3 regions of the Streptomyces sp. NPDC091287 genome follow, and region 3 is predicted to be linked to each of the others. Evidence: riboswitches for the same ligand, from Rfam matches in the RefSeq annotation. Region 3 holds a riboswitch; each other region holds the start of a gene.
The links. A riboswitch is a leader RNA that binds a small molecule or an ion and turns the genes downstream of it on or off. The one in region 3 is predicted to bind cobalamin.

Region 1: another riboswitch for cobalamin. It lies ahead of ACIQRW_RS02515 (CbtB-domain containing protein); the one in region 3 lies ahead of ACIQRW_RS23850 (FecCD family ABC transporter permease).
Region 2: another riboswitch for cobalamin. It lies ahead of ACIQRW_RS35400 (cobalamin biosynthesis protein); the one in region 3 lies ahead of ACIQRW_RS23850 (FecCD family ABC transporter permease).

What each region holds. Positions count from the first base shown of each region.
Region 1 is NZ_JBIVUV010000001.1:581,114-584,361, reverse strand. Features, by position in the region: gene ACIQRW_RS02530 (hypothetical protein) at 1-185, shown strand, start outside; partial or broken gene ACIQRW_RS02525 (TetR/AcrR family transcriptional regulator) at 317-430, opposite strand; gene ACIQRW_RS02520 (CbtA family protein) at 504-1,259, opposite strand; gene ACIQRW_RS02515 (CbtB-domain containing protein) at 1,320-1,535, opposite strand; adenosylcobalamin (AdoCbl) riboswitch at 1,581-1,673, opposite strand; gene ACIQRW_RS02510 (histidine phosphatase family protein) at 1,798-2,388, shown strand; gene ACIQRW_RS02505 (4'-phosphopantetheinyl transferase) at 2,453-3,175, opposite strand; gene ACIQRW_RS02500 (metallophosphoesterase family protein) at 3,172-3,248, opposite strand, start outside.
Region 2 is NZ_JBIVUV010000028.1:58,224-61,471, forward strand. Features, by position in the region: gene ACIQRW_RS35390 (anion permease) at 96-1,358, shown strand; gene ACIQRW_RS35395 (hypothetical protein) at 1,371-1,601, shown strand; cobalamin riboswitch at 1,751-1,883, shown strand; gene ACIQRW_RS35400 (cobalamin biosynthesis protein) at 2,021-3,001, shown strand; gene ACIQRW_RS35405 (cobyric acid synthase) at 3,042-3,248, shown strand, end outside.
Region 3 is NZ_JBIVUV010000014.1:76,972-80,219, reverse strand. Features, by position in the region: gene ACIQRW_RS23855 (endonuclease/exonuclease/phosphatase family protein) at 1-981, shown strand, start outside; cobalamin riboswitch at 1,087-1,212, shown strand; gene ACIQRW_RS23850 (FecCD family ABC transporter permease) at 1,313-2,422, shown strand; gene ACIQRW_RS23845 (ABC transporter ATP-binding protein) at 2,422-3,204, shown strand; gene ACIQRW_RS23840 (ABC transporter substrate-binding protein) at 3,221-3,248, shown strand, end outside.

The DNA.
Region 1 (3,248 bases), on a different contig from region 3:
AGGGGCGCCCCGGCCGCACCCTCCTCCTGTGGAACGGCGACCTCGTGCTCACAGTGTCCGCGTACGCACCGCACGGGAGCACGGAACACGACGTACAGGAAAGCCTCGAACGGATCGTCGACAACGCGGCACGCCGCACGGAGGACGGCCTCCGCGATCACGACGCCTCCTCCCCCGCACCATGACGACCTCCGCGCCCTGCCTCCTGCCTTCTGCCCCAGATTCCCGGCACCCGGCACCATGACGTCTGTCGCCTGACGCCCCGATGTCCGACTCCCTCGACGACCACACGGTCCGGCAGCGCCCTTGGTTCGGTTCAGCCGTCCGGCCTGGCGTTCGCCACCCGGTCGAGCCACTCCTTCATCAGCGCTGCTTCGGCGGTGCTCAGGCCCGCCCCGTGCTCCTGCCGCAGCAGGGCGCTCAACCGGGCTTACCCGGCGGGTTCCTTCGTGCGCGTCAGTACATGCGCACTGGTGCGTCCGCATGTGCGCGTGCGGTCGGACTCAGTTCACCGCACTCGCGGTTCGGGGCGTCGCGGCAGGGGTGGCCGGCGACAGGAGACGTTCGGTGAGGCGCCCGAAGACGACGCCGAAGACGCTCCACAGCGTCACCTGCACCGCGAGCGTGGAGAGCCGGAACTCCCACAGCAGCCCGGCCGGGAAGTCCTTGCCCACTTCGTCGAAGGAGGGCAGGAAGGCGTAGGCGAGGCCGATCAGCAGGATGAAGCCGGCGGCGGCCGCCACGGTCGCGTTCCAGTTGCCCAGGCGAGGAGCGAGCCGTCTGCCGATGATGACGGCGGCGACGGCCAGCAGCACGCTGAGGGCGACCATCAGGAAGAACAGGGCGGTGCGCTCGCCGATGGTGTCGGGGTTGCCGACGGCGGGCGGATTCGCCGGGTATTTGAGGAACGGCACCACGTAGACCGTGAGCAGGGCGGCGCCCGCGATCAACGCCGCGGTGGCCCGGGGGCCGAAGTCACCGATGCGGCCCAGTGCGTAGCAGAACACGAGGGCGGCGATCCCGCCCACGGCGACGCCGAAGACCAGAACACCGGTGGCGAGTCCGCCGGTGGCCTGCATGGTGCGGCTCACCAACTCCTCGCCACCGCCGTGGTCGTGGCTGTGCGCCTCTTCGAGGGCGATGGCCGCGTCCACCTGGGACTCACCGAGGAAGTAGGCCACGGCGAGCGCGAACGCGCCCGCGATCAGGCCCGCGAGCATGCCGCGCACGAGCAGAGCCCTGACAGATATGGAGTTCACGTTGGTTTCCTGTTTTCTCTTGCTTCCCGTGTCCACTGATTCCCTGGTAGCTCAGGTGTCTCAGTGGCAGGGGAAGCCGAGCAGGTGACGGCCGTCGTGAACCCACTCGTGGACGCCTTCGCCCGAGATGAGCGCTGTGGCGCCCTGTTCGGCGCCGACGAAGTACAGCAGGACGAGCATGAGGATGCCGAAGAAGACCGCCCACGGGGCAATGGTCTTCGCCGAGATCGGGGCGATCGTGGATGTACCTGTTGCCGGAACGGCGGACTGCGCCATGGCAGAACCTCCTGTGGGAACACGCGTCCCTGTCGTGGTGCCTCGGACGAAGGTGCCGGGTCTGACTTCCCCGCGCACGCGGGGTCACAGTGGCGCGACCGTGCCGGATTCTCACCGGGCTTCCGTCGCACCCTCGTCATGGTCGACGCGACCATACCGCCTGCGGGCAGGCGCCGCCATGGTCCAATCTGCGGGGTCGCGGAGCACGGATCGCGTGGGGCGACAGCCCTGGGGCCCCTGGTGAAGAAGTAAGGGCAGGGACATGACAGTACGGGTGATGTTGATCTCACCGGCGATGAACGCCGCGCTGCGGGAGGCCCGCTTCGACGGCGACGCTCCCCTGGACCGGTCCGGCCGGGAGCGCGCGCGGGCAGCGGCCGACGCGGTGCCGGTGACCGGACTCGCGCTCAGCGGCCCCTCCGGGCGGTGCCGCGAGACCGCCGAGGCGCTCGGGCTGGCGGCGCGGACCGACCCGGTGCTGGCCGGCTGGGATCTGGCGCGGTGGTCCGGCCGCCGCCTCGACGATGTGGCGGCCGCCGAGCCCGCCCGGCTGACCGCCTGGCTCGGTGATCCTTCGGCCGCCCCGCACGGCGGCGAGTCGCTGCGGGACCTGATCGGGAGGATCGGAGGATGGCTGGACTCCCTCGGCGGACCGGACGCACCCGGCGCGGACTTCCTGGCCGTGGCCGAGGCCGCCGTCCTCCGGGCGGCGGTCGTCCATGGTCTGCGGCTGCCGGCGGAAGCGTTCTGGCGGCTGGATGTCGCCCCGCTGACGCTGACCGAACTCAGCGGGCGGTCGGGCCGGTGGAACGTGGGGCTGGGCCGCCCGCTCACCGCCCCCACGACCGGCTGAACGCCACTGCGCTACGCCCCCGTCCGCCACTGCGCAGCCCCCACACAGCCCGGCCGGCCGGGCGTCACGCCCCCTCGCTCTCCCGCCAGTCGGGCCGGACCAGCACGGCCGTGGCGACGATGCCGTCCTCGATCCGCCACTGCCCGTGCAGCGTCGTCGGCAGGGCCGGGTCCGTGAGGAGCAGACGCGCCGCGAACGTGCCCTCGGCAGCGGTGCCCCCTTGAGGCGTGTCGCCCGTGTCGCCTCGGCCGCCCGTCTGCTGGAACGTCAGATCTGCCTGGATGAAGTCGAGTTCGATTCCCGTGACCGGGTACCAGGTCTTGAACACGCTCTCCTTGGCACTGAACAGGACACGGTCCCAGTGGATTTCGCCCTTGCCTTCCGGCGCAGGCGGACCGATCCGCGCACGTTCGGCGGGCAGGGTCACCAACTCCCGTACGCCGGTGGGGAGCGGAGCGTGCGGTTCCGCGTCGATGCCGAGCGACAGCACGCCCTTCGCGCGGGCCAGCGCGGCCGCCCGGTACCCGTCGCAGTGGGTGAGGCTGCCGACGATTCCCTCGGGCCACAGCGGTCGTCCCCGGTGACCGTGGAGCACGGCCACGGGTGGCAGACCGAGTCCGGCCATGGCGCGCCGGGCGCAGGCGCGGGCCGTCGAGAAGTCGTTCCTGCGTTTGGCCACGCTCTTGGCGACCAGCGCCTCCTCCTCCGGGAAGAGGGTTCCGTCGGGGACGGTCTCCGCGCGGGTGGCGGCACAGGAGACGTCGGCGGGCAGCAGTCGCTCGATCACGAGGAGCCTCCGGGGGTGCGCCGCTGTGCGGACGGTTCGGCGTCGGTGCGGGCGGGCGGGGCGGGTTGCCCCT
Region 2 (3,248 bases), on a different contig from region 3:
TTGGGGTCACCGCAACGCCCTGCCCAGTTCATCTTCCGTTCATCCAGGTTGCCTACGGTCCACGTGCCACTGACGTCGAACGATTGCCTGGGTAAATGGAACACATCACGCTGCTGCTTGCGATTGTGGTCGTGACAGCTCTCGTGTTCGATTTCACGAACGGTTTCCACGACACTGCCAACGCGATGGCGACGACCATCTCGACCGGCGCTCTGAAACCCAAGACAGCGGTGGCGATGTCCGCCGTTCTCAACCTGATCGGCGCGTTCCTGTCGGTGGAGGTCGCCAAGACGATCTCCGGCGGGATTGTCAACGAGGACGGCCTCAGAACCGAGGTCATCTTCGCGGCGCTCGTCGGCGCCATCCTGTGGAATCTCCTGACCTGGCTGGTCGGCCTGCCCTCCAGCTCCTCCCACGCCCTGTTCGGCGGTCTGATCGGCGCCGCGGTCATGTCGGCCGGCTGGTCCTCGATCAACGGCGGCACCGTCGTCACGAAGGTGCTGCTCCCGGCGATCGCCGCCCCGCTGGTCGCCGGCCTCGCCGCGATGCTGGCCACGCGGCTGACGTACCGGATCAACCGGAACGTCACCGACGAGGGTCAGCTGAAGTCGACGGCCAAGGGCTACCGGGCCGGACAGATCGCCTCCGCCGGTCTCGTCTCGCTGGCCCACGGCACCAACGACGCCCAGAAGACGATGGGCATCATCACGCTGGCCCTGGTCACCGGCGGCGTCCTCGCCCCCGGCTCCAACCCGCCCCTGTGGGTCATCGTCTCCGCCGGTGTGGCCATCGCGCTCGGCACCTACCTCGGTGGCTGGCGCATCATCCGCACGATGGGCAAGGGACTGACCGACCTCCAGCCGCCGCAGGGCTTCGCCGCCCAGACCAGCGCGGCGACGGTCATCCTGGCCTCCTCGCACCTCGGCTTCTCGCTCTCCACCACCCAGTCCTGCTCCGGTGCCGTCATGGGCGCGGGCCTCGGCCGCAAGGGGGGCGTGGTCCGCTGGTCCACCGCCACCCGGATGTTCGTCGCCTGGGGGCTGACGCTCCCGGCGGCCGGTCTGATCGGTGCGGGCGCCGAGTTCCTGACCAAGCAGGGTCCCTGGGGCATCACGGTCACCGCGGTCCTGCTCGTGGGCGGTTCCTTCGCCATCTGGCTGGCCTCGCGCCGCCAGCCGGTCGACCACACCAACGTCAACGACACGGACGGGGAGGGCGAGCCGCAGGGCATCGTCACCGCCGCCATGGCGGCGGTCCAGCCGCCGCCCGTCGGCGGCCCGGCCGCCGACCTCGCAACCACCATCCCGGCCCCGGCCTCGGCGCCCGACGACCCGGCCCGGCCGCCGGCCAAGGTGTAAGGACAGATCCGCATGAAAATCGACTGGGCAGCTCTCGCCTCCGTCTTCGGTGTCAGCCTGGTGGTCACCGTCGCGCTGGTCGGCCTCTTCACCCTGGGCATCGTCGCCCTCTCCAAGCAGTCCGCCACGGCCGGAGGCCGCGCTTCCGGCGGGTCGGTGGCGCTGGCGCGCACCGGCGCGTACGCCTGCTTCGCGCTGTGCGTCGCGGCGGTCTCGTACGGGATCTACCTGATCGTCGCCTGACCCCGTACCCCGCACTCCTTCGGGCCGGACACACCCTCGTGTGTCCGGCCCGATGTGCGTCTGCGCACAGTGGAGCCTCGCAGGTCAACAGCGAGTTGACGGCTGTTCGCGGGGCGTGGTGGACTGCCGGAGCCATTTACGGCGACAGCAGAGGAAGCCGGTGCGAATCCGGCGCGGTCCCGCCACTGTCACCGGGGAGCACTCCCCCACACCGGACGTCACGGCCCGCTCCACGCGGGCTGGAAGGCCGGGGGAACTGCGGATCCGGAAGCCAGGAGACTCTCGTCGCCGGTCACGTCGAACCAGGGCGCGGACCCTGAGTGAGGACATACGCCATGCCCGGCCGCCGTGCGCCGCTTCCTGTGCCCCCCACGACAGGCCCTCTCGCCGGAACCTCTCTCCCCGCGACCGGCTGAGCCGTGCGTGCCGACCGCGTTTTCGCGTACGGCGCCACGGCCGGGCTGATCGCCGACGCCCTGCTCGGCGACCCCCGTCGGGGCCACCCCGTCGCCGGATTCGGCCGCGCCGCCGCGCGGGTGGAGTCCCTGCTGTGGCGCGACGACCGGGGCCGGGGCGCGCTGCACACCCTCGTCTGCGCCGGAGGCGCCGTGGGGGCGGCCGCGCTGACCGCGCGCGCCGTCCGGGGACGCCCCGCGCTCGCCGTCGCGCTGACCGCCGCCACCGCCTGGTCCGTCATGGGCGGTACGTCGCTGGGGCAGGAGGCCCGCGCCATCGGCGGCGCCCTGGCCGCCGGGGATCTGGAGGTGGCGCGGGAGCGGCTGCCGCACCTGTGCGGGCGCGATCCGCACTCCCTGGACGGTCCGGGCATCGCCCGCGCGGTCGTCGAGTCGGTCGCCGAGAACACCTCGGACGCCGTCGTCGGCGCGCTGGTGTGGGGGGCGATCGGCGGGGTGCCGGGGCTCGTCGGCTTCCGGGCCGTGAACACGCTCGACGCGATGGTCGGCCACAAGTCGCCCCGCTACCGCCGTTACGGCTGGGCCTCGGCCCGTCTGGACGACCTCGCGGGGTGGCCCGGTGCCCGGCTGACGGCCGCGCTGGCCGTGGCGGGCGGCGGGCGGCCCCGGGAGGCCGTACGTGCCTGGAGGGCGGACGCGGGGCGTCACCCGAGCCCGAACGCGGGGCCGGTGGAGGCCGCGTTCGCGGGGGCGCTCGGCGTACGGCTGGGCGGGACCCTGGCGTACGCGGGGCGCGTCGAGCACCGGCCGGTGCTGAACGGGGAGTCCGGGCGGGATGTGCGGGGCACGGACATCGAACGCGCGGTACGGCTGTCGCGCCGGGTGAGCACGCTGGCCCTCGGCGTGTGCGTGGCGGGGCGGATGGTCGCGGGCCGCGTGGTCGCGGGACGGTCGTCGACAGGACGGAGGCGGGGGCGGTCATGAACGGTCCGGCACGGAACGCGGTACGGGAACGGGAGCGGGCATGAGCGGCGGGCTGCTGGTCGCGGGGACCACATCGGACGCGGGCAAGAGCGTCGTCACGGCGGGCATCTGCCGGTGGCTGGTGCGCCGGGGCGTGAAGGTCGCGCCCTTCAAGGCCCAGAACATGTCCCTGAACTCCTTCGTGACCCGACAGGGCGCGGAGATCGGCCGGGCCCAGGCGATGCAGGCGCAGGCCGCCCGGGTGGAG
Region 3 (3,248 bases):
ACCGGCGCGAGGACAGGTCCCCGGAAGCGCGGCCGGGTGCTCGCGGCGGCGGCTCTGCTGCTGGGCCTGTTCCTGCTGCTGCACGCGAGCATCCCGAACCGGGTCGGAAACCTCGGCAGCCTGGTGGAGACCTTCCTCCCGTGGTTCGGCCTGTTCATCCCGGTGCTGCTGGCCGGGGCACTGCTGCGCCGCTCCGTCCCCGCACTCGTCGCGCTGCTGCTGCCGGCCGTCGTGTGGCTGAACCTCTTCGGCGGGCTGCTCACCGACAAGTCTCGCCCGGGCGGCGACCTCACCGTGGTCAGCCACAACGTCGGCGCCGACAACCCCGACACGGCGGGCACCGCCCGCGCCCTGGCCGCCTCAGGTGCGGACGTGCTGGCACTGGAAGAGCTGGACCCGGCGGCCCGGAGGACGCACGAGATGGAGCTGGCGACGACGTACCCCCACCACACGGTGCTGGGCACGGTCGGCGTGTGGAGCAGGCTGCCGCTGTCGGACACCCGGCCGGTCGACGTCGCGATGGACGCGGGGCCGCTGGGGGACGCGAAGCCCGCCGACGTCAAGCTGGAGTACAACCGGGGACTGCGCACCACGGTGGCCACGGACCACGGGCCCCTGGCGGTGTACGTGGCGCACCTCGGATCCGTACGCGTGAATCCCCGGGCGGGCCTCTCGTCGGGCCAACGGGACGCCGGCGCGCAGTCGCTCGGCCGGGCGGTCGCCGCCGAGCGGAACGAGCGGGTGGTGCTGCTCGGCGATCTGAACGGAACCCTGGACGACCGGGCGTACGCGGGCATCACCTCGCGGATGCGATCGGCGCAGGAGACGGCGGGTGACGGGTTCGGCTTCAGCTGGCCCGCCGCCTTCCCGGTGGTGCGGATCGACCAGATCCTGGTCCGGGGCGTGGAGCCGGAAAGCTCGTGGCTGCTGCCCGCGACCGGCAGCGACCACCTCCCGGTGGCCGCCCGCATCAGTTGGTGAACACCGCGGAGGCCTCCGGACACGTCGGGGCCTCCCTCCCACCTCGGGGCGGGTGACCGGACCTTCCGCGTGCCGCTGCCGTTCACCCTCCACCGGGGGAGGGCGAACGCACGCGCTAGGCTGCGTTCCGCCACGGGGGAAGTCCGGTCGAAATCCGGCGCTGACCCGCAACGGTAGACGGAGCCCCCGGTTCCGTGAGCCCGATCACCCGCGGCGGAGAAGGCTCCTGACGATTCGCCGTGGACTGCGAATGGGCGCTGCGCGGGGCGGCCGCCGTCCGGGGCCGCTCCTCATCGCGCGACGCACGGCCCGAGGCGAAAGCGACCGGCCTGTGGCCACGTCTTCCGACCGCATACCCTCCAAGCCGTCGCGCCCCGCGCCCGTCGGCAACGGACCGGCGCCACCCCGGCGCGTGCCCCTGCCGTTCCTCCTGGCCGGCCTGTGCGCGGCCCTGCCCCTCTCCCTCGTCTGCGGGGCGGCGCTCGGGGCGTCGGGGCTCTCCTGGGCGGAGGTGACGCGCTACCTGTGGGCAGGGCTGACCGGCGGGGCCATCGGCCCCGACGAGGTCCCGGCCTACACCATCGTCTGGGAACTGCGCCTGCCACGAGCCGTGCTGGCGGCCGTCGTCGGGGCCGGCCTGTCCGCCATCGGCGTCGCCGTCCAGGCCATGGTGCGCAACGCGCTGGCCGACCCGTTCGTCCTCGGCATCTCCTCGGGCGCGGCGGTCGGCGCCAACGCCGTACTCATCTTCGGGGCCCTGGGAGCGCTGGGCATCTGGGCCCTGTCCACGGCGGCGTTCCTCTCCGCGCTCCTCGCCATGCTGCTCGTGTACGCGGTCGCCCGCACCGAACGCGGACTGACCCCGCTCCGGCTGGTCCTGACGGGAACCGCGATGTACTACGGGTTCTCCGCCGTCACCACGTTCATGGTGTTCGCGGCCGAGCGCGGGGAAGCGGCCCGCTCCGCGATGATGTGGCTGCTCGGCAGCCTGAGCGGGGCCAACTGGGCCGCTGTGCCGATCGCCGCCGGCGCGGTGCTCGCCGGCCTCGCGCACCTCGGCTGGTCGGCACGGCGCCTGAACGCACTCGCCATGGGGGACGAGACCGCCGCCGCACTCGGGGTCGATCCCGGGAGACTGCGCAAGGAGCTCTTCCTCGTCTCCGCGGCCGTCACCGGGGCGGTCGTCGCGGTGAGCGGAGCGATCGGCTTCGTCGGCCTGATGGTCCCGCACGCCGCACGGATGCTGGTCGGCGCGGACCACCGCCGGCTCCTGGCCGTCGCCCCCCTGGCGGGAGCCGTCCTGCTGATCTGGGTGGACATCCTCTCGCGCGTGGTGCTGGCGCCGGCCGAGCTGCCGGTGGGCGTCCTCACCGCGGTCATCGGCGTTCCCTGCTTCATCCTCCTCATGCGCCGGCGCTCCTACTCCTTCGGAGGCATCTGATGCGGATCGACATCGACGCGCTGACCGTCGAGATCGCCGGTGCACGGCTGGTGGACCAGGTCAACCTGGGCGCGGCCGAGGGGCAGCTCGTCGGCCTGGTCGGTCCCAACGGCAGCGGGAAGTCGACCCTGTTGCGCTGTGTCTACCGGGCCCTGCGCCCCACGGCCGGCGCCGTGAGGATCGGCGGTGAGGACCTTCACGCCCTGAGCGCGCGGGAAGGCGCCCGACGACTGGCGGCCCTTCCCCAGGACGCGGCCGCCGACTTCGACTTCACCGTCGCCGAGATCGTCGCCATGGGGCGGCTGCCGCACCAGGGGCCGGTGGCCCGGGCATCCGACGAGGACCGCCGCCTCTGCGAAGAGGCGCTGGCGGGGGTCGGCGCGGGACACCTGGCCGAACGCGGCTTCCTCACCCTCTCCGGCGGCGAGCGGCAGCGTGTCCTGATCGCCCGCGCCCTCGCCCAGCAGCCGCGGGTCCTGGTGCTCGACGAACCCACCAACCACCTGGACATCGCCCACCAGTTGGAAGTCCTCGCCCTGGTCCGCGGCAGCGGCCTGACCGTGCTCACCGCCCTGCACGACCTGAATCTGGCGGCCCTGCACTGCGACCTGGTCCATGTCATCGACAGCGGCCGGATCGTCGCCTCCGGGGCCCCGCACGCGGTCCTGACCACCGAGCTGCTGGCCGACGTCTTCGGCGTACGGGCGCACCGTGTCGCACATCCGGAGACCGGCGCGCTCCAACTGCTCTTCGACCTTCCCCCTGCCGACCCCACCTCCTGAAGGAGCCTCGACCACCATGCCTAACCTTCTGCGTCCCGCGGCCC